Regions from separate parts of the Billgrantia sulfidoxydans genome, predicted to be linked through region 3. Evidence: predicted binding sites of a transcription regulator. Region 3 holds the regulator's gene; each other region holds the start of a gene.
The links. Region 3 encodes sigma-54, which starts transcription at its own class of promoters, with help from an activator protein. Its sites were predicted from a motif close to TGGCACNNNNNTTGCTNT; they were not measured.
Positions count from the first base shown of each region.

Region 1: the regulator sigma-54 is predicted to act here: its motif matches at 2,058-2,075, upstream of ytfE (iron-sulfur cluster repair protein YtfE).
Region 2: the regulator sigma-54 is predicted to act here: its motif matches at 2,217-2,234, upstream of glnA (glutamate--ammonia ligase).
Region 4: the regulator sigma-54 is predicted to act here: its motif matches at 1,723-1,740, upstream of speB (agmatinase).

Region 1 is NZ_CP053381.1:149,751-153,958, reverse strand. Features, by position in the region: gene HNO51_RS00715 (ABC transporter ATP-binding protein) at 1-358, opposite strand, end outside; gene norR (nitric oxide reductase transcriptional regulator NorR) at 447-1,967, opposite strand; gene ytfE (iron-sulfur cluster repair protein YtfE) at 2,112-2,765, shown strand; gene HNO51_RS21115 (methyl-accepting chemotaxis protein) at 2,848-3,933, shown strand; gene hemN (oxygen-independent coproporphyrinogen III oxidase) at 4,005-4,208, opposite strand, start outside.
Region 2 is NZ_CP053381.1:355,472-359,679, forward strand. Features, by position in the region: gene typA (translational GTPase TypA) at 1-1,142, opposite strand, end outside; gene HNO51_RS01680 (glycosyltransferase family protein) at 1,477-2,022, shown strand; gene glnA (glutamate--ammonia ligase) at 2,372-3,778, shown strand; gene HNO51_RS01690 (DUF4124 domain-containing protein) at 3,947-4,208, shown strand, end outside.
Region 3 is NZ_CP053381.1:2,865,550-2,869,757, reverse strand. Features, by position in the region: gene rapZ (RNase adapter RapZ) at 1-164, opposite strand, end outside; gene ptsN (PTS IIA-like nitrogen regulatory protein PtsN) at 210-680, opposite strand; gene hpf (ribosome hibernation-promoting factor, HPF/YfiA family) at 687-995, opposite strand; gene HNO51_RS13295 (RNA polymerase factor sigma-54) at 1,104-2,531, opposite strand; gene lptB (LPS export ABC transporter ATP-binding protein) at 2,690-3,415, opposite strand; gene lptA (lipopolysaccharide transport periplasmic protein LptA) at 3,423-3,962, opposite strand; gene lptC (LPS export ABC transporter periplasmic protein LptC) at 3,959-4,208, opposite strand, start outside.
Region 4 is NZ_CP053381.1:2,157,469-2,161,676, forward strand. Features, by position in the region: gene HNO51_RS10010 (YjiH family protein) at 1-634, opposite strand, end outside; gene speB (agmatinase) at 723-1,673, opposite strand; gene HNO51_RS10020 (sigma-54 interaction domain-containing protein) at 1,860-3,275, shown strand; gene HNO51_RS10025 (pyridoxal phosphate-dependent aminotransferase) at 3,259-4,208, opposite strand, start outside.

The sequences.
Region 1 (4,208 bases), 1.8 Mb from region 3:
CGAGCTTGACTCGGGCCAGCCACTGGGTGGCCTGCCGGCGTGCCTCGACCGCCGGTCGTCCCTGGAACTCCAGCGCCAGGGCAACGTTCTGCCTGAGCGTCATCCACGGGTACAGCGCATGCTCCTGGAACACCAGGGTGCGTTCGGGCGCCGGACGCTCGACCCGCTTGCCGTCGGCTCGCACTTCGCCTTCGGTGGCCGACTGCAGGCCCGCCACCATGTGCAGCAGGGTCGACTTGCCGCAGCCGGACGGGCCGACCAGGGCAACGATCTCGCCGTCGCGAATGGTGGTGTCGAAAGTGTCGATCACCCTCAGGTCGCCGAAGGACTTGGTGACCCGTTCGAACTGAAGCTGCATATGAGCGTCCGGAACAAAGATATATTCAAAAATGGAATACTAGATAGTTCAGTATATAACCAGACAGACAGTCTTGAAAAGCCGAAGGCTACTTCATTCCCAACCGCCTGGCCAGCTTGTGCAGGTTGCTGGGATCGACCTCGAGGGAGCGGGCGGCCTTCGCCCAGCTACCGTCGCAGGCCGCCACGGCGCGACGGATGGCGTGGCGCTGCACCTCGGCGACCTGCGCCCTGAGCGTCGGCCCCGCCTCGGCCGCCTCCGGCACGCAGGGCTCCGGGGCCCCGGCCGGCTGGCCGACGGGCAGGTCGAGCCACTCTGGCACGAGGGTGACGATGTCGTCGCGTCGTGCGCCCTGGCCCAGCGCCTTGATCGCCGCGCGGCTGATCACGTGCTCCAGTTCACGCACGTTGCCCGGCCAGGGGTAATCGAGCAGCGCCGCCTCCGCCGCTGCCGCCAGGCGCAGGCTACGCACCCCGAGCCGGGCCCGGTTGATCTCGAGGAAGTGACCGGCCAGCACCAGCACGTCGCTGTCGCGCTCGCGCAGCGGCGGGATCGCCACCGGGTAGACCGACAGGCGGTGATAGAGATCGGCGCGAAAGTGGCCGTCGCGCACGCCGTCGGCCAGATGACGGTTGGTGGCAGCAATGATGCGCACGTCGACCCGGCGCGGGGTATCCTCGCCCAGCCGCTGGATCTCGCCGTTCTGCAGCGCACGCAGCAGCTTGGCCTGGATCGCCAGCGGCAGCTCGCCCACCTCGTCGAGGAACAGCGTACCGCCGTCCGCGGCCTCGAAGCGCCCCGCCCGGTCGGCGGTGGCGCCGGAAAAGGCCCCCTTCACGTGGCCGAACAGCTCGCTCTCGGCCAGCGTCTCGGGCAGCGCCGCGCAGTTGACCTGTATCAGCGGCTGCTCACGGCGCGGCGAGCGCTGGTGCAGGCGCCGGGCGAACAGCTCCTTGCCCACGCCGGTCTCACCGCTGAGCAGCACCGGCAGGTCGGCGTCCGCCACCACGTCGAGCTCCCGCAGCAGGCGCTGCAGCACCGCACTGTGGCCCAGGATCTCGCCTCCCTCTCGCGGTTCGGCATGCGCGTGCGCGCCTTGGTGCGCCATGCGCAGCGCCCGCACCTCCTGCTCCAGGCGCGAGACCCGTACCGCGGCCTCGGCCAGCAGGGCATAGCGCTCGAGCAGGAGGCAGGCCGCCTCGTCGAAGGTACCGGCCGACAGCGCATCCAGCGTCAGCACGCCCCAGGTCTCGCCCTCCACGTGCAGGCTGATGCCCATGCAGTCATGCACGTGGAGGGGCTCGCCGGGCTGCTGCTCGACCAGGCCGTCGTAGGGGTCGGGCAGGGCCGAATCCGGCGGAAACAGGGTCGAACGGCGGCTGGCGAGAATCGCCGCCAGGCGCGGATGGCGTGCCACCTCGAAGCGCCGGCCGAGCGCCTCGCGCACCAGGCCGTCCAGGGCCACCGGGGCCAGCACGTCGTCCTGCAGTCGCAGCAGGCACACCGCGCCGCAGCGGAAGCCCTCGCGCAGGGTGCGCACCAGGCGCTGCAGGCGCACGGCACTGGGCAGGTCAGCGGCGAGGTCGGCGAGAAGCGAGTGATCAAGCATGGTGAAATCTACCCAAACGAGGTGAAAAACACCTTACCTGAACAGGGTATTTTTTACCATTAAATCCACAAGTTGTTGAAAAGTCAGAACTGGCACGCCGATTGCTCTAGGCAGGGTGTCCTTCACCCTTCGAGGAGTACCACCATGAATTTGCTCGAACAGACCGTCGGCCGCATCGCCCTGTCGCTGCCCGGCGCCACCCGTGTCTTCCATACCCACAACATCGACTTCTGCTGCGGCGGGCGCATCAGCCTGCAGCAGGCGGCCGAGCGCGCCGGCCTGCGCCTCGACAAGCTGATTGCCGAGCTCGAGGCGCTGCCGGCCGTCAGCAGCGAACAGCGCGACTGGCGTGAGGCCAGCAACGACGAGCTGATCGATCACATTCTTACCCGCTATCACGACGTGCACCGCGAACAGCTCCCCGAGCTGATCCGCATGGCGCGGCGGGTGGAGCAGGTCCACGGCGACCGCGACAACTGCCCCAACGGCCTCGCCGACCTGCTGCTGGTGATCTATCAGGAAATGGAGAGCCACATGCAGAAGGAGGAGCAGATCCTCTTCCCCATGCTGCGCCGCGGCCTCGGCGCCCAGGCCCAGGGACCGATCGCGGTAATGCGCCACGAGCACGACGACCACGGCGAGAACCTCGAGCAGGTGATGCGGCTCACCGACGACATCACCCCGCCCAAGGGCGCCTGTACCACCTGGCGTGCCCTCTATACCGGCCTGCGCGAGTTCCGCGAAGACCTGATGGAGCACATCCATCTGGAGAACAACCTGCTGTTCGAACGCGTTTGAAGCTCTCATGCTCGCCCCTCGCCCGCCGTCAGGCGGGCGTCTCTCCCCATTCGATGAGTCCTACCTGACGACAGGAGACGCCATGCGACTCTGGCAACGAGCCCAGCCCGGGGCTGGCGACACTGCAGCACTCCTCCAGGAGCGAGAACGCTTGCAGGCTCGCGTCGAGAATCTCGAGGCGGAGCGCCAAATCCACCATCAGCTCTTCACCAACCTCACCGGCTTCGGCCATTCGCTGGTCGCCCTGCGCGAGTCCTTCTCGGAGCTTTCCGGACTACTCGTCAGCAACCAGCGCGTGAGCGACCATACCGCACAGGAATCGCGGCACAGCCAGCAAGCCCTAACCGGCATGGTTGAGGAGCTGCGCGGCCTCAATCAGCGTATCGGCCGCGCCGCCGAACAAGTCAGCACGCTGCGCGGTGATGCCGACAGAATCGGCGACTTCGTGCATCTCATCGAGGAGATATCGCTGCAGACCACGCTGCTGGCCTTCAATGCCAGCATCGAAGCCGCTCGTGCCGGCGATGCCGGGCGCGGGTTCGCCGTCGTGGCCACCGAGGTCCGCGAGCTCGCCACACGCACCGGCGGTGCCACCGAGCAGATCGGCGGATTGACCGGCAACATCCTCGCCCAGACGGGCAGCGTGGACTCGACCATGCACCATAATGCCAGCGAAGCCGAGCGGCTGAGCAGCGAGGCCAGCCAGGTGATGCAACGAACCGAGCATCTGCTGTCGCTGAGTGAGGAGAGCAGCCAGGCCCTGGCTTTTTCCGCCATGCTGAGCGAAGTGGAACTGGCCAACCTGGAGGAGCTCGAGGTAAAGCTGGCGGTCTATCGCATCCTGATGGGGCTCTCTTCAGCCACGGCGGACGAATTGCCCGACGAGACCCAATGTGCGCTGGGGCGCTGGTACTACGCCGGTACTGGCAGCGCTCGCTTCCGCGATGACGAGGATTTCCGCGCCTTGGAGCTGCCGCATCGCGAAGTGCATCGGCAGGCGATCGAAGCCGTCAGGCGGTTCCACGCCGGCGAGACGCATGCGGCCATGCAGGCACTGGCGAAAATGGAGTCGGCCAACCTCGACGTGATGCAGCGCCTGCGCTACATCATGCGCAAGTATCGCCCCACAAGCGAAACCTTGGCGTTGCCCCTCTCGCTCCCTGCCTGAGAGGCGTACAAGGCCGCCCCCAAGCGGCAACCGAGCGGCGTCACCAGACGCCGCTGGTCCTTTGCGGTGGCTTACACCGTCCGTGAGAAGCGGCCCTCGTTGGGCCTGAGGTAGGCGTCGAAGGCCATCGCCATGTTGCGCATCATCAGGCGCCCGGCGGGCAGCACCTCGATGGCGTCGTCGCGGATCGTCAGCAGGCCGTCCCCCTGCATCTCCTCGAGTTCGCCGAGGGCATCGGCGAAGTAGTCGCGGAAGGCGATGTCGTGGCGCGCCTC
Region 2 (4,208 bases), 2.0 Mb from region 3:
ACCGAGAGGTGCAGCTCGCCGCGGCCGGAGACCTTGAACTTTTCCGGGCTCTCGCCCTGCTCGACACGCAGCGCCACGTTGTGGATCAGCTCCTGGTCGAGGCGATCCTTGATGTTGCGGCTGGTGACGTACTTGCCGTCGCGGCCGGCGAAGGGCGAGTCGTTGACCTGGAAGGTCATGGAGACGGTGGGCTCGTCCACCGACAGCGGCGGCAGTGCCTCGACGGCAGCCGGGTCGCACAGGGTGTCGGAGATCGACAGCTCGTCGATGCCGGTGATGCAGACGATGTCGCCGGCGGTGGCGAGTTCGGTCTGAACGCGCTCGAGGCCCATGTGGGTCATCACCTGGCCGACCTTGCCCTTGCGGGTCTTGCCGTCAGTGCCGATCACCACGATCTGCTGGTTGGGCTTGACCGAGCCGCGCTTGATGCGGCCCAGGCCGATGACGCCCACGTAGCTGGAGTAGTCCAGCGCCGAGATCTGCATCTGGAACGGGCCGTCGAGCTCCACCGCCGGCGGCTCGACGATGTCGACGATGGCCTGGAACATGGGCGACATGTCCTCGGCCAGCGCGTCCGGGTCCATGCCGGCGATGCCGTTGAGCGCCGAGCAGTAGACGATCGGGAAGTCGAGCTGCTCGTCGGTGGCGCCGAGGTTGTCGAACAGGTCGAAGATCTGGTCGATGACCCAGTCGGGACGCGCACCGGGGCGGTCGATCTTGTTGACCACCACGATCGGCTTGAGGCCTTGGGCGAAGGCCTTCTGGGTGACGAAGCGGGTCTGCGGCATGGGGCCGTCGACGGCGTCGACCAGCAGCAGTACCGAGTCGACCATCGACATCACGCGCTCCACCTCGCCGCCGAAGTCGGCGTGTCCGGGGGTGTCGACGATGTTGATGTGATAGTCGCGGCCGCTGCCGTCCTGCCAGCGGATCGCGGTGTTCTTGGCCAGGATGGTGATGCCGCGTTCCTTCTCCTGGTCGTTGGAGTCCATGATCCGCTCTTGCCCTTCGGCCTTGCGGTCGAGCGTGCCGGACTGGCTCAGGAGCTTGTCGACCAGCGTGGTCTTGCCGTGGTCGACGTGGGCAATGATGGCAATATTGCGCAAACTCTCGATGCGAGAGGGGGTTACAGCTGTGTTCATAAGGTGTGACTCATCAACAGGGGCGCACCTATGTACACATCGGAAGAACGTACCCTAGGCGCGGGGTAGGGAGTGGAGGCGCATTGTACAGGTAAGCGGGGAAAGGGAATAGCACAACCTCGTCATCATGGCTTTCTCAGCCCGAGGCGTGGCGGTTGCCATGCGCCTCGGGCTGCCCGGGCAATGCTCCCGTCACGGCATTGGGGGTCTGGAGGCGATGATCGAGTGGGACAAAATTCAGCAAGGGAACTTTATCGACATCTTTCTACACTTATCTACACAGAATGTAACGTAATTGTCGGTCGGCCCTTCCCGCTTCGGTGGAGCCTGAGACATGCCTCTTGCCAGTGTCATTTTCGATGCGCGTGCCGCGGGAGCGAAGCTGCCCCGCAGCATGGTCCTCTTCGAGCAGGCCGCCCGGCGCTGGCAGGGGGGGTACGAGCTGCTGCTGGTGGACGACACCGGCGATCGCCGGCTACCTGACCTGGCGCAGCGCTACCAGGTAATGCTGGTGTCGTGCAGTGCCGCCAACCTGGGCAGCCGATTCAACGCCGCGGTGCGGGTCAGCCGTGGTGACGTCCTGCTCTTTCCCGGATTGGGCGATCGGCGTGCCGTCGACTGGCTCAGCCTTCGGCTGATCGACCTCGATCTCGAACCCGAGAGCGGCTGGGACGCGGCCGTCCTGCCGGTGCGTCGCCACAGCTGGTTGCGCTGGTGGTGGTTGCTCCAGCGCCCCTCGCCGCTGGATACCTTCTGGGTGGCGCGTGACTGGTTCGAGCGCATCGGCGGCTTCGACCCGCAGCTGGGCAGCGATGCGCTGCCCGATCTGCTCGAGCGCCTGCGGGCCTGCCAGGCTCGCGTGTCGATCGAGACTGCGTAACCCCTCCTGCCTGATTTGCACTGATTTGGTGCGTCTGGCGTTATGCTGCACCACAATGGCGCCATTTTTAGGCGCTGAGGGGCCATGGCGAGACCGGTCGAGCCTGCTTGGTGCAGTCCGATACAGCGCGGTGCAAAATATTTCCCCTGGAAAACAGCGAATTATTATTTCGATGGGCTTGGTTGGTGCATGATTGGCACGCCTCCTGCATTTGTCGTGGCAGCTCGTCATGCTCGTGCATGGCGAACGTGGGCAGCCGGCCCACAGCGTGTTACAACAGGCGCTGCATGAACCAGCGCCAGTGGACTTCAGCCAAACGAATCGAGCCATCGCTCAACGGAGGACACAAATGTCAGCCAAGACTCTCGCCCTGATCGAAGAACATGACGTGAAGTGGGTCGACCTGCGCTTCACCGACACGCGGGGCAAGGAACAGCACGTCACCATTCCGGCCCGCGCAGTCGACGAGGAGTTCTTCGAGAACGGCCAGATGTTCGATGGTTCCTCCATCTCCGGCTGGAAGGGCATCAACGAATCCGACATGATCCTGCGTCCGGAAGACGGTACCGCCTTCCTCGACCCGTTCACCGAGGACGCCACCCTGGTGCTGCGCTGCGATATCATCGAGCCGGCCACCATGCAGGGCTACGAGCGCGATCCGCGTTCCATCGCCAAGCGCGCCGAGGCCTACCTGCAGTCCACCGGCCTGGGCGACACCGCCTTCTTCGGCCCCGAGCCCGAGTTCTTCATCTTCGATGAGGTGCACTGGAAGGCCGACATCGAAGGCGCCATGTACAAGATCACCTCCGAGGAGGGGGCCTGGGCCACCGACCGCCAGCTCGAGGGCGGCAACCTGGCGCACCGTCCGCGCGTCAAGGGCGGCTACTTCCCGGTGCCCCCGGTCGACAGCTTCCACGACATCCGCGGTGCCATGTGCAACACCCTGGAAGCCATCGGCCAGAGCGTCGAAGTGCACCACCACGAGGTCGCCAACGCCGGCCAGAACGAGATCGGCGTCAAGTTCAACACCCTGGTGAAGAAGGCCGACGAGGTCCAGGAACTGAAGTACGTGATCCACAACGTGGCCCACGCCTACGGCAAGACCGCCACCTTCATGCCCAAGCCGCTGGTCGGCGACAACGGCAGCGGCATGCACGTGCACCAGTCATTCTGGAAGGAAGGCCAGAACCAGTTCGCGGGTGACCAGTACGCCGGGCTGTCGGAAATGGCGCTGTACTACATCGGCGGCATCATCAAGCATGCGCGTGCCCTGAACGCCTTCGCCAACGCCTCGACCAACTCCTACAAGCGCCTGGTGCCGGGCTTCGAGGCGCCGGTCATGCTGGCCTACAGCGCCCGCAACCGCTCCGCCTCCATCCGCATTCCGTACACCGCGAGCCCCAAGGGCAAGCGCGTCGAGCTTCGCTTCCCCGACCCGACCGCCAACCCCTACCTGTGCTTCGCGGCGATGCTGATGGCCGGTATCGATGGCATCAAGAACAAGATCCACCCCGGCGACGCCATGGACAAGAACCTCTATGACCTGCCGCCGGAAGAGGGCAAGAAGGTGCCGACCGTGGCCCACAGCCTGGATCAGGCCCTGGAAGCCCTGGACAAGGATCGTGCCTTCCTCACCGAAGGCGGCGTGTTCACCGACGACATGATCGATGCCTACATCGAGCTGAAGATGGAAGACGTCGAGCGTATCCGCATGACCACGCACCCGATCGAGTTCGACATGTACTACAGCTGCTGAGCAGCCGCGACCGGCGCTACGCCGCCGGCTCGTCACGAGGGGCTCCGCATCGCGGGGCCCCTTTTTTGTCGTACACTGAGTTGCGAAGCGTTGCGGCAAAATACGTTCATAGACAGATCGGCCGACCGCATGGTGCCGCGCGGGCCGCCGTCGACGGGAGAGTTCCCCATGGCCAAGGCGTTCGTGCTGTGTCTGCTGGGCTTGGCGCTGGTGTCGGAGGCGCTGGCCACGACGATCTATCGCACCACCGATGCGCAGGGCAAGGTGATCTTCACCGACGACCCCGAGCGCGGCGGCGAGCCGGTCGAGCTGGCGCCGCTGACCGTGATCCCTTCGCAGGTCGAAGGGGCCCGGGCCGAGCCGCCACGCGTCGAGGGCGTTGCGCCGCGCATGGGCGAGGCGCCGGGCCAGCCCTTCATGCCCTACGACA
Region 3 (4,208 bases):
GCGATGGAGGTCTGGATCGTGGGCGAGCTGCGTAGCTCATCCACCAGCGAGCCGAGCAGCATCGCCGGAAGGTTGTCGATGGCGTAGTAACCGATGTCCTCGAGCGCCTGCAGTGCGATCGACTTGCCGGAGCCGGAACGGCCGCTGATGATCACAAGCTGCATGAGGAATCTCCTGATCAGGGGCTGGCCGTACGGCGAGGGAAGCGGTCAGGCCGAGGACTGTCGTCGTATCGCTTCGACGAGACGCTCGTGGAGTTCACGCTGGCTCGTGCACTTGCGCAGCCGGGCGCGCGTCTCGGCGTCGTTCATGACGCTGGCTACTTGGCTCAGCAGCGACAGGTGCGTATCGTCGGCCTCTTCGGGCACCAGCAGCACGAACACCAGGTCGACCGGCTCGCCGTCGATGGCGTCGAAGTCGATGGGTTCGGCCAGCTTGAGAAAGGCGGCCACGGGGCTGTGGCAGTGGGGGCTGCGGGCATGAGGAATGGCCACGCCGTTGCCGATACCGGTGCTGCCCAGCCGCTCGCGCCCGACCAGTCTACCGAAGACCTCCTGGCTGTCGAGGCTCGGGGTGTTCTGCGCGATGAAGGTGCTGAAGAACTCCAGCACCCTCTTCTTGCTGCCTCCCGGAACGTCGAACAGAGCGCGTTCCGGGGGCAGGATGGTTTCCAGTGTCATGGCAACTCAGCGAACGCCGGCGCCCTGGGCGCGAGCCTGGGCCTTTTCCTTGTGTTTGACCAGTTGACGATCGAGCTTGTCGGTCAGCGCATCGATGGCGGCGTACATGTCCTGATCGGAAGCTTCGGCATGCAGATCGGCGCCGGCGGCATGCAGCGTGCAGGCGGCCTGCTGGCGCTCCTTCTCGATCGAGAGCGTGACCTGCACGTTGGTGATGTTGTCGTAATGTCGCTGGACGCGGTTCAGCTTCTCGCTCACGTAGTCACGCAGTGAATCGGTCAGCTCAACATGATGGCCGGTGATGTTGACTTGCATGACAAGCTCCTTCGTCCTTCGGGTGGTAGCTCGATTGTAACCCTTTTTCCTGCCCTGCATACCCCCTCGGGCGGCGGGATTGCCCGGGGTCAACATCACGTCGCGGGGTCAACGAAAACGCTTGCGCTCGCTCGATGAGGGGATGCCCAAGGCTTCGCGATACTTGGCCACCGTGCGGCGGGCGACCTGGATGCCATCCTCGGCCAGCAGATCCACCAGGCGGCTGTCGGAGAGCGGCTTGCGGGGCGGCTCGTCGGCGATGAGCTTGCGGATGCGGGCACGGATCGCGGTGCTGGAGTGGACGTCCCCGTCGCCGCTTCCGCCGACATGGCTGGAGAAGAAGTACTTCAGCTCGAAGACGCCTCGCGGAGTATGGATGAACTTCTGCGTCGTCACCCGCGAGATGGTCGATTCGTGCATCTCGACGGCCTGGGCGATGTCGGCCAGCACCAGCGGCTTCATGCCTTCCTCGCCCTGCTCGAGAAACTCGATCTGGCGCGCCATGATCTCCCGTCCCACCCGCAGAAGCGTGTCGTTGCGGCTGGCCAGGCTCTTTATCAGCCAGCGGGCCTCCTGCAGGTGATCCTTGAGGAACTGGTTGTCCTGGCTCTTGTCCGCACGCCGCACCAGGGCGACGTAGTCGGGCTGGATGCGCAGGCGCGGCAGGGCCTCGGCGTTGAGTTCCACGCGCCAGCCCGATTCGTCGTGATAGGCGACGAGGTCCGGGGTGACGTAGCTGCTGCCGACCTCGGCAAAGTCGCTGCCGGGGCGGGGATCCAGCGAGCGAACCAGGGCGATGACCTGGTCCAGCGACTCGTCGTCGAGACCCAGGCGACGCTTGAGCAGGCGGCGGTCGTCGGCAGCCAGCGCCTCGAGGAACTGGCGCACGAGACGGCGGGTCTGGGGCAGCAGTGGGGTATCATCGGGCAGCGCCGCCAGCTGCAGCATCAGGCACTCGCGCAGGTCGCGGGCGAACACGCCGGTGGGCTCGAACTGCTGCAATCGCAGCAGGACCTGCTCGACCTCCCGGGTGGGCAACCCCTCCAGGCCCTGACGGCGCAGGCCGTCGCGTATTTCCTCCAGGGGGTGGGCCAGGTAGCCGGCGGCGTCCACGGCGTCGATCAGGCTCTCGGCGATGAGGCGCTGGCGGTCGTTCAGGTCGGTCATCGCCAGCTGCCAGATCAGATGGCCGGCGAGGGTCTGCGCCGAGGCTTGGCGCTCGAAGTCCGGCCCCTCGCCGGTGGCGGCGCCTGAGCCGGAGCCCGTGCCGTGGTCGGGGTAGGTGTCCGTCCAGTCGCTGTCGGTGGAGAGTTCGCTGGGTATCTCGCTGGCCCAGTCGTCGCTCGGGGTTTCGCTGACGGCCTGTTCGCCGAAGCCGTCGTCGAGTTCCAGCATGGGGTTGGATTCCAGCGCCTGCTGGATCTCCTGGCGTAGGTCGAGGGTCGAGAGCTGCAGCAGGGCTATGGCCTGTTGCAGCTGGGGGGTCATGGTCAGCTGAGTGCCGACACGTAATTGCAGGGACGCTTTCATGGCCATGAGGGTAAGGCGCTCATCTGCCGGAAAAGCTCTACCCTAGACGGGTAGCCCATGACTTGCAAGAGAAATGGCTGCAATATGCATGCCAGTGAAAGTTTTTATCCCTGATTAGAATGTTTTAATGCGTCCCAGGTGCTTGCATAATGCAGTGGAGTGCGCTACAGGCGAAAGTCCTCGCCGAGATAGACCTCTCGCACCCGCTTGTTGGCCAGAATGGCCTCGGCGTTTCCATCGGCAATGATCTGGCCGTCGCCGACGATGTAGGCCGAGTCGCAGATGTCGAGGGTTTCACGGACGTTGTGGTCGGTGATCAACACCCCGATGTCGCGCGCCTTGAGCTGGCGGATGATGCCCTTGATCTCGCCCACCGAGATCGGGTCGACCCCGGCGAAGGGTTCATCGAGCAGGATGAAGGCCGGTTCGGTGGCCAGCGCCCGGGCGATCTCGACGCGGCGCCGTTCGCCGCCGGACAGGCTCATGCCCAGGTTGTCGCGGATGTGGGTGACGTGGAAATCTTCCAGCAGCTGCTCGAGCCTCTCCTGTCGCCCGCGGCGGTCGAGATCCCGGCGCGTCTCGAGGATGGCCATGATGTTGTCGGCTACCGACAGCTTGCGAAAGATCGATGCCTCCTGGGGCAGGTAGCCGATACCCGCCCGAGCCCGTTCGTGCATGGCGCTGTGCGAGAGGTCCCGGTCGTCGATGTGCACTTCACCGGCATCGGCCTTGACCAGACCGACGATCATGTAGAACGACGTGGTCTTGCCGGCCCCGTTGGGCCCGAGCAGGCCGACCACGCGGCCCTGCTCGATGGTGAGGCTGATGTCGTGGACCACGCGGCGACGCTTGTAGCTCTTGGCCAGGTGGCGGGCGTGCAGGGTCTTCATCGACATGTCAGCGCTCCGGCTGCAGGGTCATGCGAATGCGCTGGCTGCCTTCGACGCCCTCGCTCTGGGAGCGTGCCTGCACCACGCGGCGGTCGAGGAAGTACTCGAGGTAGCCGCCGTCGAAGGTGTCGCCGCCCTGGTGCAGCTCGGCGCGGTCGATCAGTTCCACACGGCGCTCGGCGACATGGTAGACAATGGTACGCCCCCAGCCGCGAACCACGGGTTGCTCGGGGTCGGGCTGCTGCTCGATGTAGGCGCGCTCGCCGCGGGCCGTGGCGCGCGAGAGTTCGCCGGCCGCATTGCGCTGAAACTCGACGCGGTCGCCGGTGAGTCGCATGCTGCCCTGGCGAATGTCGACATCGCCGGTGTAGACCGCGGTGCCGGCGCGATCGTCGAGGTCGAGCCGGTCGGCCTCGACCTCGATGGGCTGCTCGGCGTCGCGCTGCTGCGCCATGGCCGGCCCGATACTCGCCAGGCCGATCAGCGTCACGCTGGCCAGTGCCAGGGTGAATGGCCTGCGGAGGGTCGGGAGCCTGCATCGCTTCATGGCGTGAAATCCTCTAGGTTGACGGCGTCGGCTTGTCCCGACTGGGTGCCTTCCGGGACATGGTGGCCGCGCACATTGTCGGTCAAACGTGCCCGATTGTCATGAATCCAGGCGTCGAAGCGCTCGCCGCGCATGTGCTGGGGGGGTTGCTGCAGCAGGGCGGGCGTGTCGCTCCAGGCATGACCCACGTTGGCGTCGAAGTGCAGGGTCTCGGTGTCGAGCTGCCAGCGCTCCTCGGGCGCGAAC
Region 4 (4,208 bases), 710 kb from region 3:
TTTCGTACTGCTGGGTGGTGATCAGCACGCCGACCGTGCCCGAGCCCATCCATGAGGCGGTGGCGTCGATGGCGCTGCGGCCGGGCAGGTTGAAGATGGCTCGGAAGGGCTTGCGCACCAGGCTGCCGATGAACTCCATGAAGCCGAATTCGACCAGGAACGGCAGCAACAGGGCGGCGAAGAAGAAGAAGGTCAGCAGCACCGGGGCCAGGTCGTTGAGCATCACGCCTCCGGTGAACGAGGCGGTGACGAACTCGGGGCCGAACTGGAAGAAGGTCATCAGGGCGAAGGCGGCCCCCAGGATACGCATGCCGAACCACACCGGGCCGACGTGGAACATGTCGCGCAGCACGCCATTCTCGGCCCAGCCCGGGCGGGCCAGCTTGACCCAGCTGGTGGCCAGGACCGAGAGCACCAGCACGACCACGGCGATGGCCGGCAGGGCGCCGGCAAGCAGCGCCTTGAGACCGTCGGCCATCAGGCCCATGCCGATGTTGATGGTGTCGCCGACCTGGAACGGAATCAGGAACAGGCCGACACCGAGCGCGGAGGGAAGCAGGAATTTCAGCAGGCTGCCACGCTCGAAAGGCGCCTGGGCGGCAACGTTTCGCTGGGTGGTATCAGTGGAGGACATGGGATTTCCCTTTGGGTTGTCGTTGTAGGATCAGGTGGTGTCGGGTCAATTGCGACGCTTGTGTCAGTCGCGTCGCTTCACGCTTGTGTCAGTCGCGACGCTTCACGCCGGGCAGGGCGCAGAGCATTTCGTAGAGCAGGGTGGCACCCATCAGCGCCGTGTTGCCGCTCGGGTCGTAGGGCGGCGAGACCTCGACCAGATCGCCGCCGACGATGTTGAGCCCGGCGGTGCCACGCACGATCTCCAGCCCCTGGGCGGAGGTCAGCCCGCCCATCTCGACGGTGCCGGTGCCGGGAGCCACGGAGGGGTCGAGCCCGTCGATATCGAAGGTGACGTAGACCGGCGTGTCGCCCATCTGCTCGCGCACTTCCGCCATCAGCGGCTCGAGCGAGCGATACCAGCACGCTTCGGCGGTGACGACGCGGAAGCCCTGCTGGCGGCACCAGTCGAAGTCTTCGGCGGCGTAGCCGGTGCCGCGCAGGCCGATCTGCACCACCTTGCCGTGGGCCAGCAGCCCCTCTTCCTGGGCGCGGCGGAACGGCGTGCCGTGGGCGATGGGTTCGCCGAACATGTGCTCGTTGACGTCGGCATGGGCGTCGATATGGATCAGCCCCACCGGGCCGTGCCTCTTGGCGATGGCGCGCAGGATGGGCAGGGTGATCACATGATCGCCGCCCAGTGTCAGCGGCGTGCAGCCATGGCCGAGCACCTCGTCGTAGAAGGCGCTGATGATGTCCACCGTCTTGGGCAGATGGAAGGTGTTGATCGGCACGTCGCCGATGTCGGCCACCTGCAGGCTGTCGAAGGGCGCGGCGCGGGTGGCCATGTTATAGGGGCGCAGCATGCGCGACTCGTCGCGGATCTGGCGCGGGCCCAGGCGCGTGCCGGGACGATTGGAGGTGGCGATGTCCAGCGGTACGCCGATGAAGGCCACGTCGAGCCCTGCAGCGGTAGGCTGGGTGGGCAGGCGCATCATGGTGGCGGGTCCGCCGAAGCGCGGCATCTCGTTGCCGCCGAGCGGCTGGTTGAAGTCGGGCATGGTCGGCTCCTTGCGTAACGTTGGGTCTGGGAACGTCTCTCCCCTGCCTATAGCAGCTTTCGTGCCAACCCCGTGCGGCCTGCCATCATGGGATTTTGCCGCCCCGGGTGATGCAAGATTGAATCGCCATCGCCGCTCATGTGATGCATGATTGAATCAGGATTCATCTTTGCATCGGTGGAAGGCATGAGTGACATCGACCGGGAAGTGATCAGGACCATCGTCGAAACGGCCAACGACCATTTCTTCATCGTCGACGGTGAGGGGCTGGTATTGGACGTCAGCCCGGGAGCGGCGGCGGTCTACGGCATGGCGCGGGAGCGCCTTATCGGCAGTACCGTTCAGCGGCTCGAGGCGGAGGGAGTGCTCAAGCCCTCCATCAGCCTGGAGGTGATCCGCAACGGCAAGCCGGCTCAGCTGATGCAGGTGACCGGTACCGGCAGGCGGGTCATTGCCGAGGCCCATCCGGTGTACGTCGAGGGCAAACTTGCACGTATCGTCAGCCGCTCTCGCGACCTCACCGACCTGCAGCTGCTACAGGACGAATACGCACTGCTGCAAAAGCGCTTCAGTGAGCACCTCAAGCGCAGCCAGGGCGGCGGCAATGCCGAGGATGGCCAGCTCGAGGCGGCGCTGGACGAGCTCCAGGTGCGCAGCGACGTGATGCGGGAGCTGGCCCTGCTGCTCAAGCGCGTGGCACCGTCGGATGCCACGGTATTGATGCTTGGCGAGTCGGGCGTGGGCAAGACCGCCTTCGCTCGCCAGCTGCATCGCTGGAGCCGGCGTCACGCAGGGCCGTTCGTCGAGGTGAACTGCGGGGCGATACCGGAGAACCTGTTCGAGTCGGAGATGTTCGGCTACCAGCCGGGCGCCTTCAGCGGGGCGGCGCGACAGGGCAAGGCCGGGCTGCTGGAACAGGCGGAGGGCGGCACGCTGTTTCTCGACGAGATCGGCGAGCTGCCGCTGCCGATGCAGACCAAACTGCTCAAGGTGATCCAGGACGGCAGCGTCACCCGGCTGGGCGACACCCGCCCGCGGCGGGTCGACTTCCGCCTGGTGGTGGCCACCAACCAGGACCTGGCCAGGCGCGTGGAGAGCGGCGCCTTCCGCCTCGACCTCTACTATCGGTTGAACGTCATTCCGGTGACCCTGCCGCCCCTGCGCGAGCGTCGCGAGGACATTCCGGCCCTGGTCGAGGCGTGCCTGGAGCGGCTCAACCAGCGCTATGGCCAGCGCAAGCTGTTGCATGGCAGCACTTGGTCCGAGCTGATGGGCGGTGACTGGCCGGGCAACGTGCGCCAGCTCGAGAACTGGCTGGAGCGCGCCTGGCTGTCGAGTCCGGGCGACCTGATTCACTCACCGACCCGCGCCGAGACGGCGGCTCCGGTGGCGGTCTCGTCGCCCGATCGGGCCACGGCGGCCGTTCCGACGCTGACGCAGGGCGAAGGCCTGAACGATTATCTGGCCCGTGCCGAACGCAGCGTGCTGGAGGAGATGTGCCGTACGCTAGCGAGCACCTATGCCATTGCCGAGCGGCTGGGGGTCAGCCAGCCCAGCGTGGTGCGCAAGTTGAAAAAGCACGGGCTCAGGATCGAACGCTAGAACCCCCGTTCGTGGTGATGGCACGCTCGAGGATCTCGAAGCGACCGGGCACCAGGGCATCCTCCACGGCGGTGATACGCAGCACGTGGCCGAGATCCGGATGCGCGGGGCGGGCGATGAGACGGCCGGCTTCGAGCAGCTCCTGATTGAGTCGTCCCGCCAGCTCCGCGCTGGGCAGGCGGATGGCGATGAAGTTGGTCGCACTGGGCAGCACGTCGGCACCCAGGTCGCGAAAATGCCGGGCAAGGCGTTCGCGGCGCTGCTTGACGTCACGAATGTGCGCTTCCACCTCGCTGTGGTGATCGAGCACGGTCTCGGCGACGGCCAGCGTCAGGGCGGATACGGCGTAATGGATGCGTACCTTCATCATCATGGCCAGGGTTTCCGGCTCGGCAATGGCGTAGCCGATGCGCATCCCGGCCAGCCCGTGGGCCTTGGACAGCGTGCGCAGCCGGATCACCCCGGGCAGGACCTCGCGACTGAACGGCGAGTCGGCGTCGTCGCGAAAGTCGTGGTAGGCCTCGTCGAGCAGCAGCCAGCAGTCATCGGGAAGTTCGGCACGCAGCCGGCGGATCTCCTCGTCGCTGTGGAGATGTCCGCTGGGATTGTCGGGGTTGGCGACGTAGACCAGCCGGGCCCGGTGCTCGTGGGCGCTGGCCAGCAGCGCCTCGAGGTCGGGCGAGAGCAGGCCCGGCGCCTCCCGATAAGGCCGTTCGACGAGATGACAGCCCTGGCCACGGGCGAAGTAACCGAAGGTGGGATAGGTGCCGCTGGCGCTCACCACCGTACAGCCGGACGTGGCCACGGTGCGCAGCGCCAGGGCGATCAGGCTGTCGGCGCCGGCGTCCACCAGGATGGCCTCCAGCGGCAGGCCATAAAGGGAGGCAAGCCGCTGGCGTACCCCGAGCGCTTCCGAATCGCCGTAGCAGTAGA